DNA from 2 places in the Kitasatospora nipponensis genome. Region 2 is predicted to be linked to the other one. Evidence: riboswitches for the same ligand, from Rfam matches in the RefSeq annotation. Region 2 holds a riboswitch; the other holds the start of a gene.
The links. Region 2 has a riboswitch for ZMP and ZTP ahead of ABD323_RS30840 (phosphoribosylaminoimidazolecarboxamide formyltransferase). Riboswitches for the same ligand answer to the same signal wherever they lie in the genome.
Positions count from the first base shown of each region.

Region 1: it holds a riboswitch for ZMP and ZTP, as region 2 does, so the genes downstream of both, ABD323_RS30515 (glycine hydroxymethyltransferase) here and ABD323_RS30840 (phosphoribosylaminoimidazolecarboxamide formyltransferase) in region 2, are expected to answer to the same signal.

Region 1 is NZ_BAAALF010000154.1:378-4,980, forward strand. It holds partial or broken gene ABD323_RS30510 (amino acid adenylation domain-containing protein) at 1-770, opposite strand, end outside; gene ABD323_RS30515 (glycine hydroxymethyltransferase) at 1,299-2,780, opposite strand; ZMP/ZTP riboswitch at 2,822-2,913, opposite strand; gene ABD323_RS30520 (DUF4328 domain-containing protein) at 2,994-3,581, opposite strand; gene ABD323_RS30525 (DUF4240 domain-containing protein) at 3,786-4,409, shown strand.
Region 2 is NZ_BAAALF010000158.1:1,285-16,615, forward strand. It holds gene ABD323_RS30830 (glycoside hydrolase family 18 protein) at 1-432, shown strand, start outside; gene ABD323_RS30835 (mycothiol-dependent nitroreductase Rv2466c family protein) at 541-1,173, opposite strand; gene ABD323_RS30840 (phosphoribosylaminoimidazolecarboxamide formyltransferase) at 1,409-2,605, opposite strand; ZMP/ZTP riboswitch at 2,640-2,728, opposite strand; gene ABD323_RS30845 (GNAT family N-acetyltransferase) at 2,854-3,639, shown strand; gene ABD323_RS30850 (SGNH/GDSL hydrolase family protein) at 3,736-4,560, shown strand; gene ABD323_RS30855 (PAC2 family protein) at 4,914-6,062, shown strand; gene ABD323_RS30860 (NUDIX hydrolase) at 6,147-6,917, opposite strand; gene ABD323_RS30865 (hypothetical protein) at 6,919-8,466, opposite strand; partial or broken gene ABD323_RS30870 (slipin family protein) at 8,763-9,518, shown strand; gene ABD323_RS30875 (APC family permease) at 9,659-11,083, opposite strand; gene mshC (cysteine--1-D-myo-inosityl 2-amino-2-deoxy-alpha-D-glucopyranoside ligase) at 11,580-12,809, opposite strand; gene ABD323_RS30885 (SCO1664 family protein) at 12,965-13,795, opposite strand; gene ABD323_RS30890 (DUF3090 family protein) at 13,927-14,502, opposite strand; gene ABD323_RS30895 (histidine phosphatase family protein) at 14,724-15,331, opposite strand, start outside.

The sequences.
Region 1 (4,603 bases), on a different contig from region 2:
CGGGCGGTGAGCCGGTCGCCGCCGGTGAGCAGGGTGCGCAGGGCGGTGGCCGCGGGCCAGGACAGCGCCACCAGGGCCTCCGCGAGCGGGGTGGCGGCGAACGCCAGGGTGATCCCGACCTCGACCAGGAAGTCCCGCAGCCGGGTCGGGGAGCGCCGGTCGTGCTCGGTGGCGACCACGACGGTGGCGCCCGCCGTCAGGTGGGGCCACAGCTCCAGGACCGAGGCGTCGAAGCCGACCGCCGACAGCAGCGGGGTGCGGTCGCCGGGGCCGGGGGCGAAGGTGGCGTGCGCCCAGGTCACCAGGTTCAGCAGGCTGCCGTGCTCGACGGCGACGCCCTTGGGACGCCCGGTGGAGCCAGAGGTATAGACCACATAGGCGAGATCGTCGCCACCCGGCGCGCTCGCGGGGCGCGGCGGCGGCCCGGTCGGGCGGGCGGCGGCGACTGCGGCCGCGTCCAGCACCTCGGCCACCGCGGCGTCCTCGAGCATCAGCGCGCGGCGCTCGGCCGGGTAGGCCGGGTCCAGCGGCAGGTAGCAGGCGCCGGCCCGCAGCACGCCGAGCGCGGCGACCGCGTACTCGATCGACCGCTCGCACAGCACCGCGACCGTGGCGCCCGCCGACACCCCGCGGGCGCCCAGCTGTCCGGCCAGCGCGTCCGCCCAGTCGAGCAGCGCGCCGTAGGTCAGCTCACGGTCGCCCTGCACGAGGGCGGTGCGGTGCGGGTCGGCGGCCGCGCGGGCCGCCACGAGCTCGGGCACAGTCGGCACGGCACGTCCTTCTCCCGACTGCGGGCACGCAGGCTCGCAGCCTCCCCCCACCGACCCCAACGGCGGTGGCCGTCACCGGAGTCGATCCACCCTGGCGGGTGCCCGGCCCGGTCGAACAGGGACCGAGTTTCCTCGCTCACCCAGACCAAGTCAATGAACTGCGGCGCCGGTCACGGCAGGTGACGATGCGCCGGATCGAGCCGAACGGGCCGCCCGTGCCCGGCGGCTCCCCAAGCGGAAGCCGGCTTCCCTCTTCGTCCGGACATTCATCTGGGCATATGCCCCGCCGCCGTCCGGCCCGACCCGGCGAGCCCGGCCCGACTGCCCCTCGCAGCGCCCGCCGGCTCTGCCCGCCGCAGCGCCGGAGCGTGATCGGGACACGGACGAGGGCGACGACGGCGGTCCCCGCGAGCCCGCCCGGCGCGCCGGCCGACGGTGGCCGGGCGGGGAGTGCCCCGGCCCGGCGGCCGGGGTGTCCCGTGACCGGGACGCCACGACCACGCGGTGGCGTCCCGGTCAGGGAACCGGCTACCCGAGGTGGATGCCCGGGTAGAGCGGGAATCCGGCCAGCAGGTCGGCGCCCCGCCGGGCGATCGCCTCGCACAGCGCGGGGTCCAGCTCGTACTGGGCCTTGGAGGGCTCGCCGCCACCGGACACGCGCGCGGTGGTGCCGCGCAGGACGGTGTCGATCAGTTCGGCGACCTCGTCCATCTCGGCCGTGCCGAGCCCGCGGGTGGTCAGCGCGGGGGTCCCGATCCGCACGCCCGAGGTGTACCAGGCGCCGTTCGGGTCCTGCGGGACGGCGTTGCGGTTGGTGACGATGCCGGAGTCCAGCAGCGCGGCCTCGGCCTGGCGGCCCGTCAGGCCGTAGCCGGAGACGTCGGCGAGGACCAGGTGGTTGTCGGTGCCGCCGGTGACCAGGGTGGCGCCGCGCCGCAGCAGACCCTCGGCCAGCGCCTGCGCGTTGTCCACCACACGCCGCGCGTAGTCCTGGAACTCGGGGCGGCGGGCCTCCGCGAAGGCCACCGCCTTGGCCGCCATCACGTGCGGGAGCGGGCCGCCGAGCACCATCGGGCAACCCCGGTCGACGTGCTCGGCCAACGCGTCGTCACAGAGCACCATGCCGCCGCGCGGGCCGCGCAGGGACTTGTGGGTGGTCGTGGTGACGATCTGGGCGTGCGGCACGGGGTCGAAGTCGCCGGTCAGCACCTTGCCCGCGACCAGCCCCGCAAAGTGCGCCATGTCGACCATCAGCGTGGCGCCCACCTCGTCGGCGATCTCCCGCATCAGCCGGAAGTTCACCAAACGGGGGTAGGCCGAGTAGCCGGCCACCAGGATCAGCGGGCGGAACTCCCGGGCCGTCGCCCGCAGCGCGTCGTAGTCGATCAGCCCGGTGGCGGGGTCGGTCCCGTAGCTGCGCTGCTCGAACATCTTGCCGGAGATGTTCGGACGGAAGCCGTGGGTGAGGTGGCCACCGGTGTCCAGCGACATGCCGAGCATCCGCTGGTTGCCCAGCTCCGCCCGAAGCTCGGCCCACTCCTGCTCGCTCAGGTCGTTGACGTGCCGGGCCTCGGCGCGCCGCAGGGCCGGGCTCTCGACCCGCTGGGAGAGCACGGCCCAGAAGGCGACCAGGTTGGCGTCGATGCCCGAGTGCGGCTGGACGTAAGCGTGTTGGGCGCCGAACAGGGCACGGGCGTGCTCGGCGGCCAGCGACTCCACGGTGTCCACGTTGCGGCAGCCGGCGTAGAAGCGGCGGCCCACCGTGCCCTCGGCGTACTTGTCGCTGAGCCAGTTGCCCATGGCGAGCAGCACGGCCGGGGAGGCGTAGTTCTCACTCGCGATGAGCTTGAGCGAGGCCCGCTGGTCCTCGATCTCGGCGCCGATGGCGTCGGCGACCCGCGGCTCCACCGCGCGCACCACGTCCAGCGCGCTGCGGAAGGCGGTGTCGGCGGTGGCGTTCGACGACACGGCGGCGCTCGCGGACGGGGAGGTGGACGGGGAGCTGGACACGGGCGGAACTGGGCTGGCCAAGGCGGTCTCCTCGCGGGGAAGCGGACGGCCCAGGCGCACGGCGACAACGTGAGACACGGAGCCGCTCCCCGATGGTCGAGTCCATCCCAGCGCGCCAGTCACGGCTCACCCGGACCGTATCAACTCCCGCCGGCCGTCCGGCACCCCCGTCCACCATGCGAGAGCCACCCACCGGCCACGCCCGTCGCCCGTTCAGGCCGCCGGTGCCGGTGCGGGCGCGGCGCCGCTCGCGGCGAGCTGCTCGATGTCGTGGGTCTGCCAGTGGCAGAGCTGACGGGCGAGGTGGACGAAGGCGCCGTAGGACACGCCTCGCAGGGCGAGCCAGATCAGGACCGCGGCGGCACCGTGCGACGTGCCGGCGGCCACGATGGCGACGAACCCGCCGAGCCGGGCGAACCACCACAGGCGGACCGGGCCGGTGCCGGCGCCGTTCTTGGCACTGGCGCGCCAGGCGGTGGTCACGGCCTGGTAGGGCAGCCACAGGAACCCCACCGGGATGAACCACGACCAGCCCGCCAGGGTGCTCGACATGCGCTGCTGGGTGCCCGGGTGGAGGACCTCGGCATTGGTGCGGCAGCGGATCGTCCAGACCGGCAGCACGATCGCCACCACGAGCGCGAACAGCACGCTGAAGGTCAGGCAGACGTTCAGATGGTCGTGCCAGCTGAAGAGCGTGCCGACCTCATAGAGGGCCAGGAGGCCGAACTGCAGGCCCGAGGAGTAGATGATGCCCTCGGTGATCTCGCGCAGGTGTTGGGGCTGTGCTGCGGGGTGGGCCATGAGTCGAGGCATCGCTTTCCGTCTGATGTGATGATCACCGAGAGATTAGGGGGAAGATCCGACAGCGTCCAGAAGTCCGACGGATCGTCATCACTTCTTCGCTACACAAGATACGAAATCCTCGACCGGGCCGACCCGCCCGGCCCTGAGCCGTTCGCCCCTCGCACCTGACGTCCGTCGGTGCGCGGTGACAGGATCCCCGCCATGGACATCGACGGCTTCTGGCACCTGATCGAGGACGCCCGCCTGGGCACCACCCCTGGCGAGGACCAGGCCGCCGTGCTGGTGCGGCTGCTCGCGCGGCTGGCGCCGCAGGAGATCACCGCGTTCCAGCGCCGGTACCGGGAGTGCAGGGCCCGGTCCTGCACCGAGCCGCTCTGGGTGGCCGCCTGCCTGATCGACGGCGAGGCCGACGACGAGGGCTTCGACTCGTTCCGGGACTGGCTGATCGGCCTGGGCCGCGTCCGTTTCGAGGCCGCGCTCGCGGATCCGGACAGCCTGGCCGCGGTGCCGTGGGACGGCCGGTCGATCGAGGACGCCGAGAACCTGGCCCAGGCCGCGCCGGACGCCTACCGGCAGCTCACCGGGGGCGAGCTGCCGCTGCCGGACGTGGCGCTGGAGCGGGCCTTCGCCGGCGGGCCCCGGACTGTCCAGGAGGCCTCCCACCTGCTGCCGCGCCTGACGGCCCGGGCCGGCCGGACCGCCTGGCGGACCGTCACCGTCGCCGGGCCCCTCGCCGGCGCGTTCCCCGACGAGCAGGACGGGTTCGTGTTCAGGACAGTCGACTGGCAGCACCCCGGACGGGACTCTGCGGGCGGACCAGGCTGAGCGTCGACCCCGACGGCCCGCGTCCCTGCGACCGCCGCGGATCCTGAGCCCCCGTCACGACCGCCTGGCGCACCGCCCGGCCCGCGTCCCGGTGGCACCGTGCGACGCCCGCACACCCCGCTCCGCCTGCCGCGATACCCGCGCCGTACCGCTCCGGTGACAGCCGGTGGCCGTCGATCGCGCGGTTCGGAGGA
Region 2 (15,331 bases):
AGCCAGATCGACCCGCTACCCGCGCTGCACGACGTGGCGGGCGCGCTGACCGGGCACCCGAAGTGGTGGTCGCAGGAGTACTTCGGGCAGGTGGCCCGGCGGGTCGACCAGGTCGCCGTGATGTCCTACGACACCGCCATGCCGCTGCCCTCGCTCTACACCGGCTACGTCGCCCGGCAGACCACCCTGGCCCTGGAGGTCACCCCGCCCGGGGTCGACCTGCTGATGGGCCTGCCCGCCTACTGGGAGGACCAGTGGAGCCACCGCGGCTCGGCCGAGACGGTGCCGGCGGCGGTCCGCGGGGTGCGGCTGGCCCTGGGCCGCCGGGCGCCCGACCGGCAGGCCTTCGGGGTGGCGGTGTACGCGGACTTCAGCGCCACGGACGCCGACTGGAACTCCTACCGGCGGGACTGGTGCCGGCAGGCCGGGTGAGCGCCGCCGGTCGCCGCACCGGGCCCGGGCGGGACCGGCCGGCCCGGCGCGCGTCGGCCGGCCGGCACGACAGGGTGCCGACGGGCCGACGGGTGCGCCGGGGCGCGCTCAGTTGAAGTCGAGCTCGCCGCTGCGGGTGCGCTTGAGCTCGAAGAACTTCGGGTAGCCGGCCAGCAGCCGGGCGCCGTCGAAGACGTTGAGCGCGTCCTGGCCACGCGGGATCGCGGTCAGCACCGGGCCGAAGAAGGCCACCCCGTCGATGTGGATGGTCGGCGTGCCGACGTCCTCGCCGACCGGGTCCATGCCCTCGTGGTGGCTGCGGCGCAGCGCCTCGTCGTGCTCGGTGCTGGTGGCCGCGTCGGCCAGCTCGGCCGGCAGCCCCAGCTCGGCGAGCGCCTCGGCGATGACCGCCTGGTAGTCCTTGTTGTTCTCGTTGTGGATGCGGGTGCCGAGCGCGGTGTACAGGTCGCGCAGCACCTTGTTCCCGTGCAGCTCGGCGGCCGCGATGCAGACCCGGACCGGGCCCCAGGCGCGGTCCAGCAGGTCGCGGTACTGCTCGGGCAGGTTGTCGCGGCCCGAGTTCAGCACGGACAGGCTCATCACCCGGAAGTTGAGCTCCAGGTCACGGTGCTGCTCGACCTCCAGGATCCAGCGGGAGGTGATCCAGGCGAAGGGACAGGCCGGGTCGAAGTAGAAGTCGACCTTGGTAGGGGCGTTCGGCACGGAAACGGAAGTCGTCATGCGCTCCACGATAAGTGGCCGGCCGGACGATCGTCAGATCCAATTCGCGGTGGCGACCGTGGGCCATTCGTCCGCCGGCCCCGGCCCGGCCCCCGGCGGGGCCGGGGCCGGCAACGGGCCCGGGAGCGGACGAAATGCCGTTGCTCCCACGGACCGTGGCCCGCGGAGTGGCCGGATGCCGCTCTCCGTGGCGCACTTCGGTGGCCGCGCCTCGCCCCGGAGGGTGGTGGAGCGGTCAGTGGTGGAAGAGCCGTAGGCCGGTGCGGGCCAGGGTGATGCCGTGCTCGTGGCAGGCGGCGGCGACCTCGTCCGAGCGGACCGAGCCGCCCGGCTCCGCCAGGTAGCGCACGCCGTGCCGCCGGGCGTGGTCGACGTTGTCGCGGAACGGCAGCGCGCCGTCGGAGACGAAGGCCACACCGGTGAGCTCGCCCAGCCACCGGGCGCGCTGCCCGGCCGTGAGCTCCCGGGCCGGGGCGGCCAGCGCCGCGGCCAGCCGGCCGCGCTCGTCGGGCGTGAGGTCGCCCTCCAGGAAGCGGATCTGCCAGTTGATCCGGTCCTGGCGGCGCACCTCGGGCCGGAAGGCGAGCGCGCGCACGGCCGGGTGCCGGCGCAGCCACCAGGTGTCGACCTTGGCACCGGCCAGCCGGGTGCAGTCCACCCGGGACTGCTGCCCGGCGCCGATCCCCAGCGTCATCCCGTCGCGCAGGTAGCAGACCGAGTTGGACTGGGTGTAGCGCAGCACCGCGAGGCCGAACAGCAGGTCCTCGACGGCGGCGGCGGGCAGGGCGGCGGGTGCGCCGGGGCCGGGGACCGGGTCGAGCAGCTCCGGCGTCAGGGCGGCCCGGTCGCGCTCCTGGGTCAGCCGCAGTCCGAAGACCTCCCGGCTCTCCTGCTCGGGCGGCGTGTGGCCGGGCTCGGCCGCCAGGACCAGGAAGCGCCCGCCCTTCTTGCGGCTCAGGCGCTCCACCGTGCCGGGCTCGTAGCCGGGCGCGATGACCCCGTCGCAGACCACCCGGGCCAGCAGGTCGGCGAGTTCGGCGTCGACCGGGTGCGAGAGCGCGGCGAAGTCGCCGTAGGAGGACTTCGGATCGGCGTCGCGGGCCCGCAGGTAGGCGCTGGTGACCGGACCGACCGCGGCCGCCTCGACGCCGTACAGCTCGGCGGTCACCGCGTCCACCGGCCCGGCCAGCGCGGCGCCGGCCGGGGAGACGTGCTTGAAGGAGGCCGCGGCCGGCCGGCCCAGGGCCTGCGCGGCCTCCCTGACGAGCTGCCAACCGTTCAGCGCGTCCAGCAGGTTGACGTACGAGGGCGCGCCGTTCAGCAGCCGCACCGGCTGCCGGTCGGGGTGGACCGCGGTGGCCCGGGCGGCGCCCTGGTGCGGGTTCATGCCGTAGCGCAGCGGCAGGTCGAGGGTGCGGGAGGGGTGGGCCACGGTGACTCCTCATCAGCGGGGTGGACATCGCTGACGGAGGCGCCCAGGCGGTCGACGCTCGCATCGGATCGCAGCCGGCCGCTCCCCGGTGGTGCCCCACCCTCGCCAGTCGCGGCCACGGCGAGTCTAACGCGGCGCGGTGCCGGGCACGGGCGCGGGCATCCACGGCGGACGCCGCCCCCCGCGGCCGCCACTCGTACCGGTGAAAACGGCTTGCCCGGCCACGGTGGTGATGGTGAGCTGAGCGGATGAACCCGCAGAGCGTGCTGAACCTCTTCGACCGCCAGCTGCGCCGCGAGGCCTCACCCGACGGCCCGGGCGCCGTGGTGCAGCGGATCGGCGCGGTGGTGCGGCAGGACGGCGGCGAGGCCGGCTGGAACGGGATCCTCTGGTGCGACCTCGACGAGGCCGGGGCGGATGCCGCGATCGCCGAGCAGGTGCGTTACTTCGCGGCCCTGGGACGCGAGTTCGAGTGGAAGCACTACAGCCACGACCGGCCGGCCGACCTGCCGCGCCGGCTGCTCGCGGCCGGCTTCGAGGCCGGGCCGGCGGAGTCCCTGCTGGTGGCCGAGGCCGCCGCGCTGCCGGGCCCGGAGGCGCTGCCGGACGGGGTGCGCCTGCTGCCTGTCACCGACGAGGCGAGCGCCCGGCTCTTCGGCCGGACCCACGACGAGGCCTTCGGCACCGACGGCTCGCGCTACGTCGGGATGCTGCTGGCCCAGCTCGCCGAGGCCCCGGAGCAGGTCGCCGCGGTGGTCGCGATGGCCGGTGACGAGCCGATCTGCGGGGCCCGGATGGAGTTCCACTCCGGCACGGACTTCGCCAGCCTGTGGGGCGGTGGCACCGTGCCGGCCTGGCGCGGGCGCGGCGTCTACCGCGCGGTGGTCGCCCACCGCGCCCGGCTCGCCGTCGAGCGCGGCTACCGCTACCTCCAGGTCGACGCACTGCCGACCAGCCGCCCGATCCTGCAGCGGCTCGGCTTCCAGGAACTCGGCACCACCACCCCGTACGAGTACACCCCGCCGACGCCCTGAGGCCGCCGCCGCGCACGGGCGGCCCCCGACGCGGGCGGGCGGGGCGCCGCGCGTGCGGCACTACGGTGCGTCGTACTTCGGATACGATGCGTCGCCATGACCACTGTGCGCCACAGGCGCCTGGCCGCGCTGGCTGCCGCCCCCCTGCTGCTCCTGAGCCTCGCCGGGCCGGCCCACGCCACCCGCGCCACCGCCCCCGGCTACGTCGCGCTCGGCGACTCCTACGCCGCCGGGGTCGCGGCCGGCTCCTACGACCCGGCGAGCGGCTCCTGCCACCGCAGTTCCGGCGCCTACCCCGTGCTCTGGGCCGCCGCCAACACCCCCGCCGCCTTCACCGACGTGGCCTGCGGCGGCGCCGACACCCAGGACGTGCTGACCGGGCAGCTGCCGGCGGTGCCGGGCGGCACCGGCCTGGTGACGCTGACCGTCGGCGGCAACGACCTGGACTTCACCGACGCGGTGGTGGGCTGCCTGCAGCCGCTGACCACCGAGAGCCACTGCGACGACGCGTTGGCGCACAGCGCCCAACTGCTCCGCGACCAGCTGCCCGGCCGGCTCGACGGATTGCTGACGGCCGTCGGACGCGGCGCCCCCGGCGCCCGGGTCGTGGTGACCGGCTACCCGCACCTGCTGGAGACCACCACCACCGGCGTCTGCTGGACCGGCACGGCCGAACGGCGCGAGCGCTTCAACGCGCTGACCGACCAGCTCGACGAGCTGATCCACCGTCAGGCCGATGCCCACGGCTACCGCTTCGCCGACCCCCGGCCGGCCTTCGCCGGCCACGGCGTCTGCGCCCCGGCCGGGCAGGAGTGGATCAACGGAATCGTGCTGCACGACCTCGGGGAGTCCTTCCACCCGACGGCCGACGGCCAGTCACGCGGCTATCTGCCCACGGTGGCCCGGGCCCTGGCTCCGTAGCGCCGATCGCGCCGGCGGTCGGGGCGGCGGTCGGGGCGGCGGTCGGGGCGGCTCGGGCACCGGCCGTGGGGGCGGCCACGGACCGCACGGTGGACCGCGGGATTGCCCGAAGGGCTGGCCGGATAACCGGTGGCACCGGGGCCGAGCAGCACCGAGACTGTCCCGACGGGTGCGCCGCCCGTCGGGATCGGCGCGCATCAAAGCCCGTAGGCTGGGCAGGTAGGGTCCGTGGAACGGAGCGTTCCACGTGAGGAGAGCAGTCGGCAGCCGGTCAGCCGCGCCCTGCCCGCAGGGCCACGTCACCGGCCCGCGGGGTGGGCGGTGCGGCCAGGCCGGCCGGAGGGAGACGCTGGGTGATCGAGTTGGAAGATGTTCCCGAGTTGATCGACCCGGTCATGGTCTGTGCCTTCGAGGGCTGGAACGACGCGGGCGACGCCGCCTCCACGGCGGTCGGACATCTGGACGAGACCTGGGCCGGCAAGGTGTTCGCCGCCCTGGATGCGGAGGACTACTACGACTTCCAGGTCAACCGGCCCACGGTCTGGCTGGACGGCGGGGTCCGCCGGATCACCTGGCCGACCACCCGCCTGTCGGTGGTCCGAGTGACCGAGCCCAAGACCCGCGACCTGGTCCTGGTGCGCGGCATCGAGCCGAGCATGCGCTGGCGCTCGTACTGCAACGAGTTGCTCGGCTTCGCACACGAGTTGGGCGTGGAGCTGGTGGTGATCCTGGGCGCGCTGCTCGGCGACACCCCGCACAGCCGTCCGGTGCCGGTCAGCGGCGTCACCTCCGACGCCGACCTGGCCCGCACCCTGGACCTGGAGGAGAGCCGCTACGAGGGCCCCACCGGCATCGTCGGCGTGCTCCAGGAGGCCTGCGCGCACGCCGGGGTGCCGGCCGTCACGCTCTGGGCCGCCGTCCCGCACTACGTGGCCCAACCGCCCAATCCCAAGGCCACGCTGGCGCTGCTGAACAAGCTGGAGGACCTGCTCGACCTGCGGATCCCGCCGGGCGAGCTGCCCGACGACTCCCGGGCCTGGCAGCTGGGCGTGGACCAACTCGCCGCCGAGGACAGCGAGGTGGCCGAGTACGTGCAGCAGCTGGAGGAGGCCCAGGACACCGCCGAGCTGCCGGAGGCCAGCGGCGACGCGATCGCCCGCGAGTTCGAGCGCTACCTGCGCCGGCGGGACAACCAGGGGCCGGCCGGTGAGAAGCCGGTGGCCGGGCGGGCCGCCGTCGAGCGGACCGCGACGGACCCGGGCGAGCTCGCCGGCACGACCTCGACCGACGACGGGACGGCGGACGACGCGGCATCCGACGACGCGACGAGGGACGGCACGACGACGGACGGCACCGCGGCGGATGCGGCAGCCGATGCCGGTCCGGGCGACGACGCGGCCGGCGAGGCGGTGGCGGAGCAGGAGGCGAGCGACGCCGAGGCCCGCGACCGCGGACGCGATCGGGCTGACGACGGCGCCGACGGCAAGGACGGCTCGCGCTAGGCACGGGCCCGGCGCCGACCTGTTCGACAGGGCGGTCCGGGTGCCCCACCGCGGGCATCCGGGCCGCCGGGAGACCCGGCCCGGTCAGCCACCGCCGTCCGGACGCCGGCCGCCCTCCACCGGCCCGCCGTCCACCAGCCGGCCGACCAGCAGCCCGGCCAGGCGGGCCCGGGTCAGCACCGCGATGGTGTAGCCGTCGTCGATCGCGCCGCTGCCGATCGCCTCCTCCGCCTGCGCGAAGGACAGGTCCACCACCCGCCGGATCCCCTCGGCCCGCTCCGGCGCACCGTACGCCGTCACCCGCGCCGCGTACAGCGCCACCCGGCCGGCCAGCAGCCCGGTGTCCGGGTACACGATCCCCAGCGGCAGCAGTTCCTCGACCCGCGCGCCGATCTCCTCGGCCAGCTCGCGCCGCGCGCTGCGCTCGTCGCCGGCGCCCGCCTCACCGAACCCGCGCGGCGCCTCCAGGTGCCAGGACCGGGTGGCGTGCCGGTAGTGCTCGACCAGCAGCACGCCGCCCGCCAGCAGGGGCAGCACCACCACCCCGGGGGCGTCGGTGGTGGGGAGCAGCCGCAGGTAGAGCCCCGGGGCGCCGCCGGGGAAGCGCACCGCGTCGCGCAGCAGGGTGACGTAGCGGTCCTGGTAGACCACGCCGACCTGCGCCGCGGCCACCGGCGCGGCGCCGTCCCGTTCCCGGACCGCGCGTTCGGCCGCGGCGATCTCCTCGGGCCCGGTGAGGATCTCGATGCCCTCGGGGTCGTTGGCGAACAGCTCGGGGCGGCTGCGGCGCAGTTCGGCGTAGCGGTCCGGCGCTGGGCGGTTCAGGTCGGGGCTGTCCCGGTCGGGTCGGTCCATCTCACGGTGCCCCGTCGCGCCCGTTGAGCTGCGCCGGGTGCGTCCCGGGGCCGAGTCCCCGGTGCTCCGCGAAGCCGGCGCTGCGCAGTCGGGTGATCAGTGACTCCCACTGCGCGCGCCCGTCGTCGGCGAACCGGCCCTCGACGACCCGCAGGCCCGTGCCCAGCCGGGCGTGTTCGCGCCCGCCCGGGCCGCGGCCGACCACCAGCCGGATGCTCACCGGCACGGCCCGCTTGACGAAGTGTTTGCCCACCTCGCTGATCACCTCGAAGAAGGGGACCGACCCCAGGGCGATCCGGACCAGCCCGGTGGCGACCTCGATGAACAGCTCCGCCGTCGGCGTCCACCGCGCCATGGCGGCGCCGACCCGGCGACCGGCCGCCCGGTCGCTGGCCTCGCGCAGCATCGCCACGTAGCCGCCCACCACGGCCGGGGCGCCGTGCTCGGGGTCGGCGAAGCGCTGCGGGTCGGCCAGGTCGGGCGCGGCGAGCAGGGCCTGGAACGCGCCCTGGTACTGCTGCCAGCCGGCGGACTGCCGCAGCGCGACCACGTCGTCCAGCGTGAGCTGGCCGAACGACTCGACGTAGAGGCCCTCCTGGAGGATGTCGAAGGCGGTGCGCCGGACGACCTCGACCAGGTGGTCGGCGGAGAGCTCCGGGCCCGCCGCCCGCGGTGCCAGCTGCCACTCCTGGAGTGCGGTGCGCGGCAGGGAGTCGTGCGGGGTGAGGGCGTAGGCGCCCAGCCGGTCGGCCAGGTTGACGTTGTAGGCCAGGTCGACGACCTGCTTGATCTCGGCGCCGAACGCCCGGGCCGGATCGTAGGAGCGCTCGGCGGGGTTGCTGCCCGGGGCCACCACGAAGGTCCGGTAGAGCGCGTCCCGGGAGACCAGGCCGGTCGCCTCGACCTGCGCCCGGCCGAAGTCGGCCACCTGCCGCAGCCGCTCGTGCAGCGGCTGCTCGCCGGCCGGCGGCACGCCCAGCGTCCGGGCCAGCGCGGGGAGGTCGACCTGCTCCAGGCCCTGGACGTAGCGGGCGAACGCGCTCCCCAGCCGGTCGGCGGCCCCGGCGGCGCCGGCGCCTTCGCCCGCCCCGTCCCAGTCCAGGGAGAGGCAGGTCATCCGGCACTCCTGTGCGACGGCGGTCCAGGCCGGCCAGACCTCTTCGAGGTCGCGCAGCCCGAAGGCCGGCTCCTGGACCGGCGTCGCCTCGTTCCACAGGAAGGGGACCAGGACGCCGTCGTCCAGCAGCTGCCGGAAGGCGTCCCGGCCGGCGGCCTTCGCCAGGTAGTCCTGAGAGATGACCGGATTGTTGTACAGGTAGGCCCGGTTGACCACGACCTGGTCGGCGGTGACGAGCGCCCGGAGGTACTCCGTGCGGACCCGGGCGCCCTGCTCGCGCAGCGCCGCCCGCCGTGAGCGGCCCCCGCTCCACACCCCGCGCAGCTCGCCCGCCGTGAGCCACTGGTTGTCCAGCGCCTGGGCGGTGACCGGCAGCCGCCTCAGGTCGGCGGGCAGGATCTTCTCGAACTCGACGTTGCCCTCGACGGACACTCCGCTCCCACCCGCGCACCCGCAGCCGCGCTACCGCCGTGTCCCGCGCCCCCGCGACGCGGGCCCTGCTCGCGGGACTCTACCGCGCGGGCCCCCGCGGGCGCAGGGCGCTGCGTGCCGAAGGGGAGCAGCGGCACCGCCGGGGCGCGCGGTGACCGGCGTCGGGCAGCCGCCGGTCACCGGCCCGCTCCAGTCCACCCGTCCCGACCGTTCCCTGTCAAGGGTCTAGACCACTTTCGGCCCAGTGCGCGGAGTACCGTGGATATCCGGATCCGGGAGCGGCCGAGGTGACGGCGATGATCGTGGATGCGGTGCTGGGGGCACTGGCCGGTGCGGCCGCGCTCACTGCGGCGTGGGCAGCGGTGAGCGTGCGAGTGGTGCAGCAGTTCCAGCGGGGCGTGGTCTTCCGCTTCGGCCGGGTGCGCGAGGAGGTCCGCCAGCCCGGCGTGGTGGTGCTGATCCCGGTCATCGACCGGATCCGGCGGGTGAACGTGCAGATCGTCACCATGCCGGTGCCGGCCCAGGAGGGCATCACCCGCGACAACGTCACGGTGCGGGTGGACGCGGTCGTCTACTTCCAGGTGGAGGACCCGGTGCTGGCCACCGTGGCGGTGCAGGACTACCAGTTCGCCATCTCCCAGGTCGCCCAGACCTCGCTGCGCTCGATCATCGGCAAGAGCGAGCTGGACGACCTGCTGGCCAACCGGGAGCCGATCAACCAGGGCCTGGAGCTGATGCTGGACAGCCCCGCGATGGGCTGGGGCATCCAGATCGACCGGGTGGAGATCAAGGACGTGGCGCTGCCGGAGTCGATGAAGCGCTCGATGGCCCGCCAGGCCGAGGCGGACCGTGAGCGGCGGGCCCGGATCATCACCGCGGACGGCGAGTTCCAGGCGTCCGCGAAGCTCTCCGAGGCCGCCGCGATCATGAGCGCCACCCCGGCCGCCCTCCAGTTGCGCCTGCTGCAGACGGTCGTGGAGGTGGCGGCCGAGAAGAACTCCACCCTCGTGCTGCCGTTCCCGGTCGAGCTGCTCCGCTTCCTCGACAGCGCCACCAGGACCCACGACACCCGCCACGACCGGCACGAGGCCGAGGCCGAGGCCCAGGAGGAGGCCCGGGCCCGGGCCAGGGCGGAGGAGCTGACGACGGAGGCGCTGGCGGAGACGGAGCAGCTCGGCGCGCTCGCGGTGGGTCAGGAGGCGCTGGAGGCCCCGGCGGCTCCGGCCGGCCCGGTCGACCCGGCGCCGATCACCTCCGTCGACGGCTCCCCCGACAGCTCCGAGGCGTCCAACAGCCCCGGCGCGGAGCGGTAGTACGCGCTGCCCTTGGCCCAGTACCAGGCCAGCGGGATGACGCCGATCGCCAGCGCGCCCAGGCCGATGCCGAGCTGCGCGCCGGGCAGGGTCATGCAGTTCTCCACGAAGAGGAAGCCCATGAAGACCGCGCCGGCCAGCGGCCAGAGCCCGATGAAGACGGCGTTGGAGACCGAGGTGAGGATCAGCTTGCGGTAGGCGACCACGACCGCGAGGCCGGCCAGCGCGTAGTAGACCGAGATCTGCAGGCCGATGGCGGAGACCGCGTCGGCCAGGATGGTGTTCACCGAGCCCAGCGCGTTGGAGCCGACGAACAGGCCCAGCGAGATCACCACGACCACCGCCAGCGCCACCCACGGGGTCTGCCAGCGCCGGTGCGCCACGCCGAAGACACCCGGGACGGTGCGGTCGCGCCCCATCGCGAAGAGCGAGCGGGTGACCTGGATCAGCGTGGTCTCCAGCGTCGCGATGGTGGAGAGCATCACCGCGACCACCAGGATCTTGCCGCCCACCCCCGGCCAGACGGTGTTGCCCAGCGTGGTGAGCAGCGGCGGGGAGTCGGGGTTGCCGATGTCGTCCTGGCTGATGATCAGGTTGATCGCGATGGTGATGACCTCGAAGAGCGCGAAGACGCCGACCACGCCGATCAGGCCGCCCAGGCCGGAGTTCTTCTTGCTGTCGCTGGTCTCCTCGCTGAGGTTGGCGGTCACGTCCCAGCCCCAGAAGTAGAAGGCCGCGATCAGCGCGGCCGCCGCGAAGCCCTTCACCCCGCCGAAGTGGCCGAAGCCCCAGAGCCAGGACCAGGAGAAGGTGGCCGCACTGCCGCCGTGGATCAGCGCCGCGACGCCGAAGACGGCGAGGATCGCCACCTCGATGCCCGTCATGATCCACTGCGCCCGGGCGGTGATCTGCGCGCCGAGCAGCACCAGGCCGGCCATCACCAGGAAGCAGAAGGCTCCGACGCCGGTGGCCGCCCAGGTGTTCTGGGCGAGCGAGTCGGAGAAGAGCGAGAGCGTGTACTGCCCGGCCGGCAGCGAACCGGCCACCATGAAGATGGTCGCCGAGACCACCAGGGCCCAGCCGCTGAGGAAGCCCAGCGCCGGGTGGAGCGCGCGGCCCACCCAGGAGTAGCTGGCGCCGGCGTTGACGTCGACCCGGCCCAGGTAGTTGAAGGCCCAGGCGATGCCCAGCATCGGGATCGCGCACCAGAGCAGGGCGGCCGGGCCGACCAGCCCGGCGGTGCCGGCCAGGACGGCGGTGGTCGAGGCGAGGGAGTAGGCCGGCGCGCTGCCGGCGACGGCCATGACGACGGTGTCGGCGGCGCCGAGGACGCCGGCGCGCAGGCCGGTTCTCGGTTCGGCGGGTGATTCTGAGGACACGGGGGCTGCCTCTCCTGGACCGGTCGGAGGAAGGGACGCGCGGGGGCGCGGGGGGGGCGGGAGGTGAGGCGAGGGGCGGCGCGCCGACTGGGGCAGCACGCTGCGGTCCAGCCGTTGGCGCTTGTGGCGACGGGTGGAGCGGGTGCTGCGGAACCTCTGCCGGGCCCGTGGGGCGCCCGGTGTGGCCCATATGGTGCCCAGTGGGGTGCCGGGGTGGCAATGGCTTGGGGAAATCCGATGCCACGAAGCCGGAACGCCGCGCAATCCGCAGATCGGGCCCGGCGTGTCTGCGGAATCCGAAGCGGCGTACCGGCCGGAGAGTACGCCGAAGGGGGGGGGCGGGCCGCCGACCCACTGTCAGGTCGGCGGCCCCCAGGGCACATTCGTTACAGGTCGACGCCCCCGTGGGGCGGCCGTCGACTCAGAGCGCGACGCCCAGCAGGGCGTCCACGGTGCGCGAGACCAGGCCCGGCGCGCCGGGCTCGTCACCGCCGGTGGCGGCCTGCTGGGCGGCCCAGCGGTCCACGGCGGCCAGCGCGGCCGGCGCGTCGAGGTCCTCGGCGAGCGCGGCGCGCACCTCGGTGAGCATCTGCTCGGCCGACGGCCCGTCCGGCCGGGAGACCGCGGCCCGCCAGCGGGCGAGCCGCTCGACGGCCTCGTCCAGGACGTCCTTGCTCCACTCCCAGTCACCGCGGTAGTGCTTGGAGAGCAGGGCCAGGCGGATCGCCGCCGGATCCACGCCCTCGCGGCGCAGCGCCGAGACGAAGACCAGGTTGCCGCGCGACTTCGACATCTTGTGGCCGTCCAGGCCGACCATGCCGGCGTGCACGTAGGCCCGCGCGTACGGGTGCGCGCCGGTGGCCGCCTGCGCGTGCGCGGCGCCCATCTCGTGGTGCGGGAAGACCAGGTCGCTGCCACCGCCCTGGATGTCGAAGGACATGTCCAGGTACTCGAGCGCGATCGCCACGCACTCGATGTGCCAGCCGGGACGGCCGTGGCCCAGCTCGGTGTCCCAGGCCGGCTCGCCCGGGCGGGCGGCCAGCCAGAGCAGCGCGTCCAGCGGGTGGCGCTTGCCGGGACGCTCGGGGTCACCACCGCGCTCGGCGAAGAGCGGCAGCATCTCCTCCTGGCTGAGCCCGGAGACCTCGCCGAAGCGCGGGTCGGCGGCCACCGAGAAGTAGATGTCGCCGTCCACCCGGTAGGCCGCGCCGCTCGCCAGCAGCTTCTTGACCAGCGGGACGATCCACGGGATCGACTCGACGGCGCCGATGTAGTGGGCCGGCGGCAGGATCCGCAGCGCCGTCATGTCCTCGCGGAAGAGCGCGGTCTCGCGCTCGGCCAGGGCCGTCCAGTCCTGACCGGTGGCGATCGCGCGCTCGAGCAGCGGGTCGTCCACGTCGGTCACGTTCTGGACGTACAGGACGTCGTGGCCGGCGTCCTTCCAGACCCGCTGGATCAGGTCGAAGGTGGCGTAGGTGGCGGCGTGGCCGAGGTGGGTGGCGTCGTACGGGGTGATGCCGCAGACGTACAGGCGGGCGGTGCGGCCTTGCGGCACGACCTCCCGGATCCTGCCCTCGGCGGTGTCGTGGATACGCAGGGGGAGTCCCTGACCAGGCAGGGCGGGAACCTCGGAGGCGGGCCAGGCATGCATGAAAATGACTCTAACCTTGCGATCATTTGAAAGGCTAACCAGTACGCAGAATCGGCTGAAATCCGAGCCGAAACGGTCGGGGTCGGTCGGGGACGATCAGCAGCCGTCGGGCGGGTGGCGGGACGGCCGCAGGAGACCGGGCGGACCGGGCGGAGTCAGACCGGCGGCCAGGGGATCGAGGGCCACTCCTGGGACGGCACCGGATGGCGCCCGCTGCGCAGCAGCCCCGCGACCCGCTCCCGGGTGGCCGTCAGCTCAGCCGCCGTCAGGTGCGGCCGCAGCCGCTCCCCCAGCGCCCCCGCCAGCTCCGACTCCAGACGGCGCAGCATCTCGCCGGCCTCCTCGGTCAGCGGCTGCTCCGCCCAGCCCCAGAGCAGCGTGCGCAGCTTGCCCGGGACGGCGAAGGTGACCCCGTGGTCGATGCCGTAGATCCGGCCGTCGGCGGCGGGCAGCAGGTGGCCGCCCTTGCGGTCGGCGTTGTTGAGGACCGCGTCCACCACCGCCAGGCGCCGCAGCCGGCGGTCGTCCGGATGCACCAGCAGCGCGGTGCGGCCCGCGCCGACGTCGGCGCGCACGATCGGCAGCCAGCCCTGCTCGGGACCGGCCGGGTCCTGCAGCGCGAGCAGCGGCGCGGCCTTCGGATCCGGCTCCACCCAGACCTGCACCATGCCGCTGCCGTAGGGGCCCTCGCGCAGCACGGTGGGCGGGATCGGCGCCCAGCCGGTGGCGGCGCCGACCTCGTAGGCGGCCACCTCGCGCCCCGCCAGCGTGCCGTCCGGGAAGTCCCACAGCGGCCGCTCGCCGGCCACCGGCTTGTAGACGCACGGCGCGCTGACGCCGTCCAGGGTCACCGAGCAGTACAGCGCCGCGTTGGAGGCGTCGGTGAGCTGCCCGTGGACGGTCAGCTCCCCCTCGCGCAGCAGCCGCAGCGCGGCCGGTACGTCGGCGGCCAACGCTGCGCCGGCGGCCGGGGCGGCCTCGGGTATGTCCTGCTCGGCCGCCGTGTCCTGCTCGGCGCGGCCCTGCTGGCCGGCGCCGTCCTGACCGGCCGCGCCGTCCTGCCGGGCGGCTGCGGACCGGTCGGACGTGGACCGCTCGCCCGTGGACCGGTCGGCGTTCAGCGCCGGTAGCCGTTCGCGCGCGGGCACAGGTGCCCCTCCGGGTCGAGCGGCAGGTTGCAGAACGGGCAGGGCTTGCGGCCGGCCGCCACCAGGTCGAGCGCCCGCTTGGCGAAGACCCGGGCCATCGCGCCGGTCAGCCGCACCCGCAGCATGTCCGGGCCGTTCTCGTCGTCCTCGAACGCCGCCGCCTCGGCCTCGGCGTCCTCCTCCTCGGCCTCCTCGACCACGGCCTGCGCCTCGACCACCAGGCAGCCCTCGGTGCCGTCCCAGGCGAGCGCCATCGTGCCGACCCGGAACTCCTGCTCCAGCGGCAGGTCGAGCGGCGCGGTGTCGACCAGTTCGGTGGGCGCGACGGCCGGGATCGGGGCCTGCCCGCCGCTGCGCCGCAGCGCCTCGTCGAGCACCTCCTCGACCCGTTCGGCGAGCGCGGCGACCTGGGTCTTCTCCAGCAGCACGCTGGTGATCCGGCCGCGGGCACTGGCCTGCAGGAAGAACGCGCGCGCGCCGGGCTGGCCGACGGTACCGGCCACGAACCGCTCGGGCTGGTCGTAGAAGAAGAGCTGTCGGGGCACTCTCTCGCTCCGGGGTGTGAAACGTGGTCGGTGAACGGGGTCAACAGGGCGCTGCGCGGACGTTCTCCTTCACCCTACGGCGTCCGGGTCGCCGGGCCGTCAGGCCCGTGCCGGTGTCGGCGGCGGGTCGGGGCGCGGGGCTCGCACGGCGGGCTCGGGATGTCGGGCTCGCGCGGTGGGTGGCGCGGTGGGTCCGGGTGGTGGGCCGGCGCAGCGGGGGTTCAGGCGTCGGTGCCGGTGTCGCCGCCGACCACCGCGTCGCCGCCGGCCGGGGCCTTGGGCCGCAGGCCGGACAGGTCGCCGGTGTCGCCCATCCGCAGCAGGAACGGCCGCTGCGGGGTGTAGCGGATGGCGGTCACCGTGCAGGGGTCCACGTTGATCCGCTGGAAGTGGTCCAGGTGCAGTCCCAGCGCGTCGGCGACCACCGCCTTGATCACGTCACCGTGGCTGCAGACCAGCCAGACCGCGTCCGGACCGTGCTCAGCCGCGATCTTCTCGTCCCACTCGCGGGCCGCCGCCACCGTGCGGTGGCTCAGCGCCCGCAGCGACTCGCCACCCGGGAACGCGGCGGCCGAGGCGTGGTCCTGCACCGTGCGCCAGAGCGGCTCCTGGGCCAGCTCGCGCAGCGGACGGCCCGTCCACTCGCCGTAGTGGCACTCGCCGAACCGCTCGTCCAGCGCCGGCTCGCCGAGCTCGGGGCGGGCCCCCAACAGCGGCTGCAGGGTCTGCCGGCAGCGCTCCAGCGGGCTGCTGACCACCTGGGCCAGCGGCACGCCGGCCAGCCGCTCGACCAACGCCTCCGCCTGCGCCCGGCCGGCCTCGTCGAGGT